3 regions of the Vreelandella sp. 2A-K22 genome follow, and region 3 is predicted to be linked to each of the others. Evidence: riboswitches for the same ligand, from Rfam matches in the RefSeq annotation. Region 3 holds a riboswitch; each other region holds the start of a gene.
The links. Region 3 has a riboswitch for thiamine pyrophosphate ahead of ACW17M_RS02930 (NUDIX hydrolase). Riboswitches for the same ligand answer to the same signal wherever they lie in the genome.
Positions count from the first base shown of each region.

Region 1: it holds a riboswitch for thiamine pyrophosphate, as region 3 does, so the genes downstream of both, thiM (hydroxyethylthiazole kinase) here and ACW17M_RS02930 (NUDIX hydrolase) in region 3, are expected to answer to the same signal.
Region 2: it holds a riboswitch for thiamine pyrophosphate, as region 3 does, so the genes downstream of both, tenA (thiaminase II) here and ACW17M_RS02930 (NUDIX hydrolase) in region 3, are expected to answer to the same signal.

Region 1 is NZ_JBSUGC010000016.1:148,479-153,473, reverse strand. Features, by position in the region: gene ampC (class C beta-lactamase) at 1-523, shown strand, start outside; gene ACW17M_RS20495 (cupin domain-containing protein) at 715-1,380, shown strand; gene ACW17M_RS20490 (DUF6164 family protein) at 1,377-1,745, opposite strand; gene gloA (lactoylglutathione lyase) at 1,755-2,291, opposite strand; gene ACW17M_RS20480 (hypothetical protein) at 2,536-2,880, shown strand; TPP riboswitch at 2,935-3,033, shown strand; gene thiM (hydroxyethylthiazole kinase) at 3,057-3,866, shown strand; gene thiE (thiamine phosphate synthase) at 3,856-4,488, shown strand; gene ACW17M_RS20465 (LysR family transcriptional regulator) at 4,485-4,995, shown strand, end outside.
Region 2 is NZ_JBSUGC010000006.1:245,307-250,301, reverse strand. Features, by position in the region: gene thiC (phosphomethylpyrimidine synthase ThiC) at 1-1,752, opposite strand, end outside; gene tenA (thiaminase II) at 1,784-2,467, opposite strand; TPP riboswitch at 2,556-2,718, opposite strand; gene ACW17M_RS10595 (NAD(P)-dependent oxidoreductase) at 2,932-3,888, shown strand; gene ACW17M_RS10590 (class II aldolase/adducin family protein) at 3,942-4,709, shown strand; gene ACW17M_RS10585 (ABC transporter permease) at 4,863-4,995, opposite strand, start outside.
Region 3 is NZ_JBSUGC010000002.1:133,750-138,744, forward strand. Features, by position in the region: gene ACW17M_RS02915 (zinc metallopeptidase) at 1-499, shown strand, start outside; gene ACW17M_RS02920 (class I SAM-dependent methyltransferase) at 651-1,385, opposite strand; gene ACW17M_RS02925 (thymidylate synthase) at 1,429-2,400, opposite strand; gene ACW17M_RS02930 (NUDIX hydrolase) at 2,464-3,027, opposite strand; TPP riboswitch at 3,085-3,188, opposite strand; gene cmoB (tRNA 5-methoxyuridine(34)/uridine 5-oxyacetic acid(34) synthase CmoB) at 3,311-4,339, opposite strand; gene cmoA (carboxy-S-adenosyl-L-methionine synthase CmoA) at 4,342-4,995, opposite strand, start outside.

The DNA of each region.
Region 1 (4,995 bases), on a different contig from region 3:
GCCTGAAGCGCAGCAGGCGAACTATGCCTACGGTTACTCTAAAGAGGATGAACCCATTCGGGTGAACCCAGGCATGCTGGATGCCCAAGCCTACGGATTGAAATCGACTGCCGCAGACGTACTAACGCTGGTGGAAGCCAATATGAGTGGTGCTGAGCTTAATGAGCCACTAAGCCAAGCCTTGGCCGCTACGCGCACGGGGTACTTTGAGGTCGGCGATATGACCCAAGGACTGGGGTGGGAAAGCTATGCCTACCCGGTGGCGCTCGATCAGTTACTGGCAGGCAACTCGCTTGAGATGATTTTGCAGCCCAACCCTGCCAACCGCTTAACCCCACCGCTAGCCCCCAGGCAGGAAGCGCTCTATAACAAAACCGGCGCTACCAACGGCTTTGGCGGCTACGTGGCTTTTGTACCCAGCGAGCAAATCGGCATTGTGCTGCTGGCTAACCGCAACTACCCCAATCAGGCGCGCATCGAAGCTGCACATCATATTCTTACCAAACTGACTGAAGCGCCCTAAGCAAGCAGCCAGACAACCTGATGCCGCCTTCGTGAACTGCACCCCAATCGTTGGATATTCGTCCAATGGTTGGGGTGTTTTTTATGGCGATATAACGAAGATCAAACAACCGAAAGTTGCATTTTTTGCTGTCGATAAGGAGACTAGCACCCTCCCCCGTCACTTACCTTCACTGCGAAGAGCCCTTTCCCATGCGTCTAAACGCCGATTTTAGCCACTTTGCCTGTGTTACCCCGGAAGAGTATCAGTGGGTCGATTCCCCCAGCGCGGGGGTAGAGCGCATGATGTTTGACCGGATTGGTGATGAAGTTGCTCGCGCTACCAGCCTGGTGCGCTACGCCCCCAATACAAAGTTTGAGCGGCATACCCACGGCGGCGGCGAAGAGATTCTGGTATTGGAAGGCGTGTTCGCCGATGAGCATGGGCGCTACGCGGCGGGCAGCTACTTAAGAAACCCCATTGGCACCGGCCATACCCCGCAAATTGGCGAGGAAGGCGCGCTGATATTTGTCAAACTGCACCAGTTTGACCCCAACGACACGCTACAGTTGGCAGTGCCAGCGCATCGGCTGCCCTGGCAGCCTGATCGACGCCCGCGCATTGCCTATAAAATGCTGCACACCTACAAGCAGGAGCGCACCAGCCTGGAGCGCTGGTCGGCGGGCACCTCCATTACCTACCCCACGCTGCTGGGCGGGCTGGAGTTTTTGATTCTGGAAGGCACACTGAGCGATAGCGAACAGAGTTACACGGCAGGCACCTGGTGCCGCTACCCCAGCGGTTCTGCTCCGGCACTTACCGCCGGTGATGATGGCGTCATGATGTACCTCAAACGCGGCCATCTGCCAGCCGCTTAGCTTCGCGACATACCCAGGAACGGCAGCAGCGTAAGGGCGGCAATAAGCCCCACTGCTAGCAGTACTAACACGACCTGCACCGGGTGAGCGGCCAAACGACGCCACAGCGTCTCCGCGTCACCCCGCTCAACCGCCGCCTGATGCTCGCGTTGGGCGCGCTCAAGGCGCTCCGCCTGGTAGGCCTCTAACGCCGCGATGGCAGCGTCGTGCTGATGTGGATTGCGCAGCCAAATCGCGTCAACGCCCAGGCGGAAAAAGCCCGCCTGGGTTTCATAGGTATCAAAGCCATGGGCAGCGAGCAGGTCACGCACCTCCATGGCCTCTTCGTCGGTCACATGGCGCAGCCGGAACAGTAGTTCAGCCATTGGCGTGCCTCAAGAGTCGCTCTTCCCCACCATCAGGTCTGCCTGAATCACTTCGATCCAGTAGCCATCCGGGTCTTTAACGAAGATAACATCTTTCATCTTGCCCTGATCGGAGCGTTTGACGAAGGTGACGTCATGCTCGTCGAACCACGCCTGGGCCGCTGCCAAATCCGGTACGTTGAAGCAGATATGCCCAAAGCCCTGGGGTTCGGCATTGCCATCGTGATAGGCGAAATCTTCCTGGTCTTCAGTCCCCCAGTTGTGGGTCAGCTCCAGCAGCCCTTTCTGGCTAAACGTCCAGGCGGTACGCGCTTGTGCATCGTCCGGAACGCTGTCGCTGGGTTCCAGGTTGGCCAGGAAGTAGAGCGAGAACTGCATCTCTTCGAAATCCAACCGCCGCATCACCTGCATACCAAACACTTTTGAGTAGAACGCCAATGCCTGCTCAGGGTCTTTCACCCGCAGCATGGTGTGGTTTAAACGAAACCCTTGAGTTTGGGGCGGCGTAGCCACGACGCCAGGATGCTGCTCGCCTTGAAAACTCATTTTGCTCTCCTATCGCTGATGTTGATCATTGAATCCATTGAGCTTCACGTACCGCTTACCATGGGGGCTTTATGACCATAATAACAGCCCTTACAAGCACGTAGGCAGTGTCGTATCGAGGTGCCGATAAGCGCACTGGCAATACTAAACAAAAACCCTACACTTATTCTTCATAAGCTTTACAAAAAGCAGTTCCCGCAACATGAGTGATGCCCCACCTTTGAGGCGTCCACAGGAGTTTTCCATGAGTGCGATCGATATGACGCTGGGTGACCACCTGACGCTAAAACAGCTTTCCAATGCGCTTCACAACGGTTTTTCGCCGATTGTTGAAGTCGAGTCGATGGATGGAATCTACAAAGTGCGTTTTCACCATGCTAACGGCGTGTCTGAGCTGAGCGATAACAAGGGCCACGTCAGTACTTTTCTGGGCACGGGCGAAATCCGCGATACCCTGGGCCAACTGGGTTTGACCCACGGCGTGCTAACCTTCGCCGACCAGTGTGGTGACGAGATGATTGGGGTCGAGGGTAAAGCGATGACACCTGATGAAATGCTTACCTACGGTACGCGTATTTCGTTTCGTTAGATTGCTATCGTCCGCATCCGGGGCTTTACAGGGCTACTTCAGGCAAGGATAGTAATCCCTCGACAGGGGCGCCCTCCGTTACGGTTGGGCTGAGAAGCACCCTTTGAACCTGAACCGGATAACACCGGCGTAGGGAGTCGTGGTAACGCTTACCACCTCCCTGCCGGGAGGATGCTATGACCCTACGCCCGCTTGGCGATTACCTTGAGACGCTGCGCTCAGTGACACCGCTGGTTCACTGCATGACCAACTATGTGGCCATGAACAGCACTGCCAACCTGCTGTTAGCCACCGGCGCGTCGCCCGCCATGCTGCATGCGCCTGAAGAAGTGGCTGAATTCACGGCTATCTCCGCGGGGCTGTCGATTAATATCGGTACGATCTCTGCCCACTGGGCTGACGCTATGCTCACCGCCACAGCGACTGCCGATCAGCATGCCATTCCCTGGGTATTAGATCCCGTCGCCGTTGGCGCCACGCGCTATCGCCAAACGCTGTGCGCGAAGCTGCTGGCCGCTAAACCCAGCGTGATTCGTGGCAATGCGTCTGAAATTCTTGCCCTTAACGGTTTAGCTAGCCAAGGCCGCGGCGTGGACGCCACAGCCGCCACCGACCAAGCCGTGGACGCTGCAATAGCATTAGCGCAAAAACACGGCTGTATTGTCGCGATGACCGGTGAAAGCGACTGGGTGACGGACGGCACACAGCACTACCGCATTAACGGTGGCCATCCTTTGATGCCCCGTGTAACAACGCTTGGCTGTGGGCTGAGCGCGCTAGTGGCGGGATTTGTGGCTGCCAACCGCGACGCCCCACTGGGTGCAACGGCAGCCGCGCTGGCCTGCTTTGCGGTCACAGGAGAGCGTGCGGGCAGCCACGCCAACGGGCCTGGTAGCTTTCAAGTGGCACTGCTGGATGCGCTGTATCAACTCACCCCTGACGACCTCACTACTTATGCCCAACTGGAGGCAATCCATGCCGCTTGATCTATCGCTCTACTTGGTCACCGATGCCACGCTCTGCCAAGAGCATGGTTTGGAACAAACGGTTGAGGCAGCGGTAAAAGGCGGTGTCACCATCGTGCAGTTGCGTGACAAGCATGCCAGCGACGAACAGATGATTGCCCAAGCCAAACGGTTAAAAGCGCTTCTGGCGGGCACCGGTATCCCGCTGATCATTAACGACCGTTTGCAGGTGGCACTAGAAAGCCAGGCAGATGGCCTGCATGTCGGTCAGAGCGACGCAGCCGTTCAGCAAGCGCGCCGGGTACTAGGTGAGCAAGCGATTATCGGCCTGTCGATCAATACTATCGCCCAGCTGCAAGTCTCTCCGTTTGAGCTACTCGATTATGTCGGGATTGGTCCCGTGTTTGCCACCGAGAGCAAACAAGATCACGCCCAGCCCATCGGCTTTGGCGGTTTAGCGGCGCTGGTCAAGGCGTGCCCACTGCCCAGCGTGGCCATTGGTGGGCTGAAAGCGGATCATGCGATTAGCGTACAGCGCGCGGGAGCGAACGGTTTAGCGGTGATATCGGCCATTTGTGGCCAGCCCGACCCTTACCAGGCAGCGCGCGCTTTTCAGATTTTCCAAGCCGATTCGGCGTCATGAATCAGTTAGAGCATATCGTCGCTTTTGTGCGGGTAGCCGAGTTGAGTAGCTATACCCGCGCTGCTGAAGCGCTGGATATTTCCCGCACTCGCGTATCCCGCCAGGTCATGGCACTGGAAGAGACATTGGGCGCGCGACTGATACAACGCACCACGCGACGACTACATCTCACTGAGGCCGGAGAACGCTATCTAGTCCGCGCCCAAGGGATACTGCAAGCGCTCGATGAGGCCGCCGCCGAGGTGGGCCAAGGTACCAGCGATGTGCGTGGACGGCTGCGCGTTAATGGGCCGATGAGCTTTGGTACCCGCTACCTAGCGCCGCTCGTCGCCCAGTTTATGCACACCCACCCGGCGCTAGAGGTGCGCCTGGATTTGAACGACCGCCGTGTCGACCTGCTTGAAGAGGGTTACGACGTAGCGATCCGTATCGGCAGCCTGCCTGACTCCAGCCTGGTGGCGCGCCGACTGACGCGGTGCCGCCTACTGTTTTGCGCATCGCCTGAAT
Region 2 (4,995 bases), on a different contig from region 3:
TCCGCACATGGAGCAGAAGTGCGCCACCTTGGCGGAGTCTTTGGGCAGGGTTTCGTCGTGGTACTCCCGAGCAGTATCCGGGTCTAGCCCCAGGTTGAACTGGTCTTCCCAGCGGAACTCGAAGCGCGCCTTAGAGAGTGCATTATCCCGCCGCTGTGCTGCAGGGTGGCCCTTGGCGAGATCCGCCGCGTGGGCAGCAATCTTGTAGGTAATGATGCCGGTTTTGACGTCGTCTTTATTGGGCAGGCCCAGGTGCTCTTTGGGGGTGACGTAGCAGAGCATGGCGCAGCCAAACCAGCCGATCATCGCCGCCCCAATGCCCGAGGTAATGTGGTCGTAGCCGGGGGCTATATCGGTTACCAGCGGGCCTAAGGTATAGAAGGGCGCTTCGTCGCAGTATTCCAACTGCTTATCCATGTTCTCTTTCACCAGGTGCATGGGCACGTGGCCGGGGCCTTCGATCATCACCTGCACATCGTGCTTCCAGGCAATATGGGTCAGCTCGCCCAAGGTTTTTAGCTCCGCCATCTGTGCTTCGTCATTGGCATCGGCCACTGAGCCAGGACGCAGGCCATCACCGAGGGAGAACGCCACATCGTACTGCTTGCAGATCTCGCAGATCTCCTCGAAGTGGGTGTACAAGAAGCTCTCCTGGTGATGGTACAAACACCATTTGGCCATGATCGAGCCGCCGCGGCTGACAATGCCGGTGACCCGCTTGGCGGTGAGCGGTACATAGCGCAGCAGTACGCCCGCGTGAATGGTGAAGTAGTCCACGCCCTGTTCGGCCTGCTCGATCAGCGTATCGCGGAAGACTTCCCAGGTGAGGTCTTCGGCCACGCCTTTGACCTTTTCCAGCGCCTGATAGATAGGCACTGTGCCAATCGGCACCGGAGAGTTGCGCAAAATCCACTCGCGGGTTTCGTGGATGTTCTGCCCAGTGGAGAGATCCATAATGGTGTCCGCGCCCCAGCGGATGCCCCAGGTCATCTTATCCACCTCCTCTTCGATAGAAGAAGTCACCGCTGAGTTACCCAGATTACCGTTAATTTTGACCAGGAAATTACGGCCAATAATCATCGGCTCGCTTTCTGGGTGGTTGATGTTATTGGGAATAATCGCCCGCCCTCTGGCGACTTCATCACGCACAAACTCAGGGGTGATTTCTTCCGGCAGGCTGGCGCCAAAGCTCTGGCCTTTGTGCTGATGGCCCAGAATGCGCTCTACTTCAGCGGTACCTAGCGCTTGACGGCGCTGGTTTTCGCGCAAGGCGATAAACTCCATTTCCGGGGTGATAATGCCCTGGCGGGCGTAGTGCAGCTGGGTCACGTTCTTGCCCGGTTTTGCTCGGCGTGGTGTGCGGGTTAGATCAAAGCGCAGCTGGGCAAGCGTCGGGTCGTTGGCGCGGCGGTTGCCGTAATCAGACGTGGGGCCTGATAGAAATTCGGTATCGTCACGCTCTTCAATCCAGGCTCGGCGTAGTTCCGGCAGACCGCGGCGCAGGTCATTGTTAGCATCCGGATCGCTATAGGGGCCTGAAGTGTCGTACACCAGCAGTGGCGGGTTCTCTTCATCAATGCCGGTGGTTTTGGTCGGCGACAGTGAAATTTCCCGGAACGGCACACGGATATCCGGGCGCGAACCTTCGATATATACCTTACGTGAGCCGGACAGCGGCGCAATGGCGGCGGCATCGACCTGGGCGGTTTCGGCTAAAAAGTGGCTGGTTTTGCTTGTTACGGTCTTAGTCATTACGGTTGTTTCCTTGTGTTGTTTTGCTGAATTAGTGGGTGAGGTCTTGGTCTATCAGCTCTAGGCCCATCTGCCAGAAGTCGATTTCCAGGCGGGTGGCGTCGCGGAAGATCTTGCTCAGTTCGGCAAAGCGGGCGGGGGTAATGTCGGCAAGGCGGATATTCAGCCATTCAAGCTCCGCCTGCATGGCGGCCTGAAACTCCTCGCCTTCGTACATGGCTATCCAGGCGTCGTAAGGGTTTTGTGCGCCGCGCAGGGTGGAAGGCTGGGCGTTTAGCCAGTTGGCGATTTCGCCGTAGCCCACCAGGCAGGGGGCCAACGCCACGTGCAAATCCAGCAGGTCGCCGCGGTTGCCGGTATCTAACACATAGCGGGTGTAGGCAAGCGTCGCTCTGGCTTCGGGAAGCTCCTCCAGTTCTTGCTCGGAAATCCCCCACTCCTGACAAAAGCCCACGTGCAGGCCCAGCTCCACATCCACAATGGCTTTCAAGCCTTCATGGGCTTGGCGAAGATCGGCGAGGGTGGGGCTTTTGTAGGCAGCCAGCGCATAGGCGCGGGCGAAGTGAATCAAAAACAGGTAGTCCTGCTTTAAATAGTGGCGAAACGACGCCCCGGGCAGCGTGGCGGTGCCTAGCTGGCGCACAAAATCGTGCTCAATATAGGCGCGCCAATCTTTCTGGCAAGCGGTAGTGAGATCAGTAAAGCGGTAGCCCATGACTCCTCCGGTGGTAATGATCCGGAGGGCGGGCGAAAAAGATCGAGGGAGTGGCGCAGAAGGGCGGCGTGCGATCGTGAGAGAGCAGCCGTGGCCATCGCTTGATCCCTACGCCGGTACCCTCGCTGCGAACTTGTGTAAGTAGCAGCGCATTAGCCGGATCAGGTTCTGCGGGATCAGCGCTCGGCAGCATTAATTGCTACGCCCTGCGCCATCTCAGCCGGATTTCACCGGCACCCCGTCAAGCTGTTCGTTGGTGGAGTGTAGGAGGCGGGTGAGGGAGATGCAAGGGTGTATGACATGGAAAGTTATCGGGAAACAATTTATTAGCATCATTACAGCGATGAGAGTTTAGGTGCTGTAATGGCGTTTCATGGCATCGGTACGTGAATTATTATACAGTTGAGTAACAAGTGGCTGTTTTACAGCCACTGCTATTTCGAATGTGAACCGTAGGAAGTTGCATGACCAACACGAACTCGATTTTAGGCGTCTATCTCAGTGATTCGCTCGACCTTGATGCCATTTATGGTAACGCCTTGCGCGATGAAGCGAGTGATGTCGTCCTGCGCCATCCCCATGAGATCGATAACCCCGAAGATGTGCGTTTTGCGATCTGCTGGTTGCCCAATGACAAGGCTTTCGAGAGCTATCCTAATCTTGAGCTGGCGATGTCTATCGGTGCCGGTGTTGATGCCCTGCTGGCGCATCCTGGCCTGAGCGATGAAGTACATATCGCCCGGGTGCGGGATCCACATCAGGCCGACTTGATGGCGGGTTTTGCCGCGCATGAGGTGCTCCATCGTGAGCGTGAGTTCACCACCCTGGAGCAAAATGCTGCCAAGGCGCATTGGGCGCCATTGACGATGCGCGCGCCAGCATCAAGAAAGGTGGCGGTGCTGGGACACGGCACCATGGGGCGCGCCGTGGTGAAAGCGGTGGCCGCGCTTGGCTTTTCTGTACACGTAGCCTGCCGCAGCGAGCCACAAGCGCCGGTTGAAGGCGTGACCTATCTGACAGGTGACGGGGCTGTCATGGCGGCAGCGGATGGCGCCGATTATCTGATCAATGTGCTGCCACTGACGGCTACCACTGAAAACGTGCTTAACAAGGCGCTGTTCGCGAAGCTCGCCAAAGACGCTTGGTTGGTGCAGATCGGTCGGGGTGAGCACTTGGTCGAGGACGATCTTCTCCTAGCGCTCGAACACGGCCATTTGGGTGGGGCGAGCCTGGATGTGTTCCGTGCAGAGCCGCTGCCTGCGGATCATCCCTTCTGGCAGCATGAGTGCCTGCGCATCACACCACACATTGCCAGTGATTCGTTGCCAGAGGTGGTCGCAGGGCAGGTTGTCGACACCGCCCGCGCCCTTCGCGATGGGCAGCCGCTTGCCATGGGCGTTGATCGGGCGCGCGGTTACTGACGTAAACGCTAACCACGTTGCATGACAATCACTTTGCTGCAAAGGAACACCTGATGAGTCTCGATAAGTCTCAACGCACCACGACGAGCAACGCCGAACAAGAAACCCGCATCGCGCTGGCAGCCTGCTATCGTCTGGCCGCCCACTATCGCATGACGGATCTGATCTACACTCATATTACCGCGCGGGTGCCTGGTGAGAAGGGACGTTTCCTGATCAACCCTTACGGTTGGCGTTGGGAGGAGATTACGGCTTCTTCGCTGGTGAAGATTGACGTTGATGGCCATAAGATTGATAACAGCCCAGAACAAGTGAATCCGGCTGGTTTCACCATCCATTCCGCGATTCATACTGCTAGCCACCATGCGGCCTGGGTGATGCATACCCACACGCGCGCTGGCGTGGCGGTGTCGTCGCTGGAGTCGGGCCTTGAAACACGGCTTAACCAGATTGCGCTGCAGTTTCACGAACGGGTGTCTTACCACGATTATGAAGGCATTGCCCTGGATCTGGCTGAGCGTGAGCGAATAGTGGCAAGCCTTGGCGACAACCCGGCGCTGGTGTTGCGTAACCATGGCCTGCTGACGACCGGTGCGTCGGCTGCAGAGATGTTCAACAATATGTTTTATCTTGAGCGTGCCTGTGAGCTACAGGTGGCGGCGCAGTCTACTGGCCAGCCCTTACGGCTGGTGCCAGAAGAGGTGGCGCGGCACGTGGCGCGCCAATACGACCAGACTATTCATGAAGACGGCGATCTTGAACTCGAATGGGCCGCGCACCTGCGCACGCTTGAGGCGCTGGATCCAAGCTACAAAGACTAAATTGGCGCGGTTGCCAGCACGGCAAGCAAGCCAGTATCAGAACTATACGAATATCTACACAAGCAAAAGGGGGCCACTGGACGGCCCCTTTTTGGTTGTGCCACGTCCTGAATTAGCGTTAATAAACGTGATGCTCGCACAGGCCCGTGACCATTAGTGTTGTGGTACGCGGTTTTCCAGCCAGCGCAGCCCAACGATCAAGACGCCGCTCAGGCAGAGGTAGACGGCGACCAGGAAGAGTAACGGTTCGTAAGTCAGGTAAGTGGTCTGGCGTACCTGGGTGATG
Region 3 (4,995 bases):
TGAGTTCGGTGACCATTATGACCCTGAAACCCGCTGCGTACGTCTTTCACCAGATAACTACGATGGGCGTTCGCTAACGGCCGTCACGGTGGCTGCCCATGAAGTAGGGCACGCCATTCAGCATCACCAGGGATACGCGCCGCTACTGGCGCGTAGCCGCTTAGTCGGCGTTGCCCAAAAAGCTGAGAAACTCGGCGCTGTACTGATGATGGCTGCACCTTTTCTGTTTTTATTGACGCGTCTGCCGGGTGGTTTAGCCATTGTAATTGCCATGGCGGTGATCAGCTTTGGCACCGCGGCGCTGGTGCATTTTGTGACCCTGCCAGTTGAGTTTGATGCCAGCTTTAACCGGGCGCTGCCGCTCTTGAAAGAGTACGTCCCGCCTTACGATATGCCCGGTGCCCGGCACGTACTCACCGCCTGCGCGTTTACCTACGTGGCCGCCTCGCTGGCCAGTGTTATGAACCTGGGGCGCTGGCTGGTGATTTTGCGGCGGTGAGCGTGTATTGAAGCTGTGTTTTCAGTGCCACTAAGTGTCTATGCATAATTTTTCGTGCATTAAAGGTTATAAAAAAAAATCAGTAGCTTACTAGATATTTATACCTGATTTACTTTTGCATAGGCACTTAGTTAATACCTATTGTCTGTCTTTATTGCTTTGTGGCGCGCAGTAGAATATAGGGTTTTGTGTCCTGTAGAGTGCGGAATTCATTCGTATGAACTGGCAACTGCGAATTGTCAAATGGTAGATTACGCTCTGTGGTTAGTGAAAGCCCCGCTGCGGCGAATGTATTTCGATATGTGGATAAACCCCATTGTTTGTCGACAATCTCTAATGGTTGCTGCCTTCCCGGTATCGTGAGGTAGACTGGGCGATTATCTCCGTCTTGATAGGAAATACCATGCTCTCCATTGCGGTAGGTCGGATAATCGACTCCGGTGGTTTGAGGATGAGTGTCGAGGATGTAATAGGAGCCGCCAGGTTTAAGTACGCGCATTACTTCCGTAGTGATGCGTACTAGTTCACGTCTTTCGGGAATGTTAATAAACAGAAAACAACTAATGACAGCTTCAAAACTGTTATCAGGAAATGGCAAATTTGGACCATGGATTTGCTCAAAGCGAAGACGGTTAGTGCCTGCGGATATTGCTTGTTCAATCATTGTTGGAGAGATGTCAACACCGGTGACATAGTCGAATCCGTCGTCTCTTAATCTTCTGGACACTTTGCCGCTGCCACAGCCGTAGTCCAATACACTAATTCCCTTGCCATAAGAGCAGGTTAACTCCGCGATGAGTGGTTGATAGCCAAAAGCATTCTCCACCCAATCATCATAAGCGTCAAAAAGCTCGGCGATATTTTGTTCAGTCCAATTAGTATTCATAAAAATAAATCCCCTAATATTTGCTCATGTATGAATGCTTGTACTATCCCCAGCGATTAATAAGAAACGGTTGATAGTAGGGGTTAATTATCTCTAACGCCTTTTGAGGCAGCGCATTCCCTATCTTGATTTGGCGATAGATCCAGAACAACATCAGCACATCTCGCCAATACGTCGTTAGGTTAAGATTAGCCATATCATTAAACGTCAACAAGCCGCTACGGATCTCTGACTCATATTCCAATAGTTTGCGTATGGTCGTCGGGGAGGTGCCAATTGGCATTAAAGGTACTGTGCCTGGCTGGGGTATAGTTTCATTACTATTCAAAAGTTCAAGCGCACGCTCATGTGTGCTTTCATAGACGTGAATAGAACCAACTTGATGTGTGTAGTGACCGATTTTGCAGCCTATGCGGGCAGCAATATACTCTTGCAAGAAAGTAAAAGAGAAAATATCGTTCAGCATGCCAACGTAGGCATCATTTGCACGCATATAGCTGACCATGTTCAACTTTTCTTCGCGGAGTAGCAACTGAAGACCCAAGGTACATGAAACGTCGATATTGCGTCGATAAAGATCTTCTTCCGCACTAAATATTTGAAGGACAGCGCGCTTACTGTCGGGATCGTCATTTTTAAGGATATCAATCACTCGTTCGATTTGATCGAGCGTGTCTGCACCAAAGTTTTTAAGACGAGCTCCGTAACCAGTACCAGGTAAGCTTATACCATCTGGGCTGTAGCGTTGCATTGAAGGGGCGTACCAGGAAATAAATGCTAAGTCGTTTTTACCTGATAAATACCATAACGCTTCTGCATAATTAAAAACAATATTTTGTTTGCGTATTTTGCTTAGACAAAAACGATCAGGAGGATTGTCGAGTCGGATATTGAAGCCAATGAGTTCTCGCTCTTTATTTCCTCTAGGTGAGTTAACATATTCATATTCAAAGCAGATTTTATGCAGTGTATCTCTGTAGAGGCTGGTGAAATTCGTATAATGTTTGTGCATCATTATATTCATCTCTTTCGGTGGGCAAAGAGGCGTATTTTGCTGATACGAATGATGGCGAGTAGTTTAAAAAGCTGAATTGGAGCCGTGAATCGCGTTTGATTTTTCTTTGATGGCCAAACTGTGCAAATTAAAGGCTTTCACGACAGTATCTGCGACGTGATCAGCTAAGGCTTCATTGAAGTTGAGTTCTCCGTTTATAACTTTCGCCCAGCGGCAGTCCGCAGCATCATCACCAGGCCGTAGCTCGCCATCAACGTAGTGACATAAAAGGGCAACCAAGGCGAAGTGGTGGTGACTTCCCTCTGGGTCATATCCGATTACTTCTACTACATCAATTAACGGTCCTACCAATGCTGTGATACCGGTTTCCTCCATTAATTCGCGCTTTGCTGCACAATGTAGGCTTTCTCCCGGTTCCACTGATCCTCCGGGGAAGCCCCAAGTGCCCCGTTGAGGTTCTTTACTGCGTTGGACGAGGAGAACTTCATTATTACGCAGAGTTACGGCGATTGCTGCCAAGCGTGGCTTGGCAAGTACGGAGTTCAGGCGGTTTTTATCAGACGTGTTAAAAGGGGAGGTACTACTGAGCGTAGATGCGTTAGCGGGCGTTGAGTTACCTTGCGACACGATACACTCCTGCATTGAGATTCGGATAATACAGGCGTAGGTGTCAAAACAGATTCATATATGGTTTATGTCCGTCCCTACGCCGGTATCAGCCGGATCAGGTTCAAAGGGTTTGGATCACTCCATCTCAGCCTGAATAACAGGCACCCCTCGGAAAAGTTACTGTTACTATGAGTTTTAGTATAAGTCAATATTTGGGGGGGCAATTCAATGCGGCTTGGCGGACGCCGGGGCGGTTTTGACACCTTCTTCGCACACTTGGCTAACGGCTAACGGCTAACGGCTAACGGCTAACGGCTAATTGGCCCGGCTTATTCGCCAAAATCACCGCCCGCCGCGGTGCAGGGTAGCCTTCAATGGTGCGGGTGCGGTCGTTGGGGTCGAGAAAATCAGCCAACGATTGGTAGGTCATCCACTCCGTCGAGCGCTGCTCGTCTAACGTGGTAACGGCTTCATCGACCACGCGCACGTTGGTAAAGCCGCAGCGCTCCAGCCAGTGGCAGAGTGCTTGAGAAGAGGGCAGGAAGTAGACGTTGGGCATGGCGGCGTAACGTTCGCCGGGCACAAATACGGTCTGCTCGTCGCCTTCGACTACCAGGGTTTCTAGCACCAGCTCGCCGCCCGGAACTAACGCGGCTTTTAGCTGCTGAAGATGTTCCAACGGGGCTGGGCGATGGTAGAGCACGCCCATGGAAAATACCGTATCGAAAAAGCCCAGGTTCTCCGGCACATCTTCTATACCCACTGGTAAAAACTGAGTTCTGCCGTCATCGGTATCGCCGACGAAGTGGCGTACCGCCTGAAATTGCCAGTAGAAGCGCGGCGAAGGGTCAATTACTAATACGAAAGCAGCCCCTGCCCCAGCCATCCGCCAGGCGTGGTAACCGCTGCCACCCCCCACGTCGAGTACCTTACGGTATTTTAGCGGCGCCAAGTGGGGAGCCACTCTCTGCCACTTCCAGTCCGAGCGCCACTCGGTATCAATATGAATGCCACCCAGTTGAAAAGGGCCCTTTCGCCAGGGGGCGAGTTTTCTTAGCAGGTTAAAACACTGGCGCTGCTGGCTATCGCTAAGATCGAGATCAACGCTGACGGTGTCGCTGTTTAAATCCACGCGCCGCTCAGCGGGCAGCGCCGGAAGCTTGGCCACGGCTTTTTCCCAGGCGGATAAATCGCCGTGGCGGTTACGGTCAAGCCCGTGAGCTAACTGCTCGGGTAGCTTCGCTAGCCAGGGCGTTAGCGAGGCATCAAGCGTGGCTTGATCTAAAAACGCCTGATAAATTGCGCGATGATCGTCGGGTAGTGGCGCCACCTTTAACCCTCCTTAAACGCAATCAGCGAGGCAAAGTTAAGGTACTGGAACCAGGTCATCGAACGTGGAAAACCTGCTTGTTTCAAACGACCATGAAGTGCATCGAGGGTATCCGGCACCAGTACGTTCTCAAGAGCGGTGCGCTTCTGGCTGATTTCCAGATCACTGTAGCCATTGGCGCGCTTGAAATCGTGGTAGCGTTCTACCCGCCAGGCGTTGTCGCGCTCGTCGGCGTCGACGGTTTTCTCCGAGAGAATCAGCACGCCGCCGGGTTCCAGCGCTGCATAAAGCCGCGCCAGTAGTGCATCGCGGTCGGCGGCGGGTAGAAACTGTAGGGTAAAATTGAGAATGATCATGCCCGAAGACGCATACTCTAGGGTACGAATGTCGGCTTCTTCGACCTGCATAGCGTACGCTGGGCACTCGTCAGCAAAGGTTTGCCGAGCCTGGGCGACCATGGCGGGCGATAGGTCAACGCCCGTATAGCGAAAGGCGTCAGGCGCCAGCGCCCCTGCCAGCGCAAGGCCGGAAGCGCCCAGCGAACAGCCTAGATCATAGACATGGGCGCCATGGCGCAGGTGGCGCTGGGCAATTAAGCTCAACATGCCGAGAATTTGCCCGTAGCCGGGTACCGATCGGCGGATCATGTCAGGGAA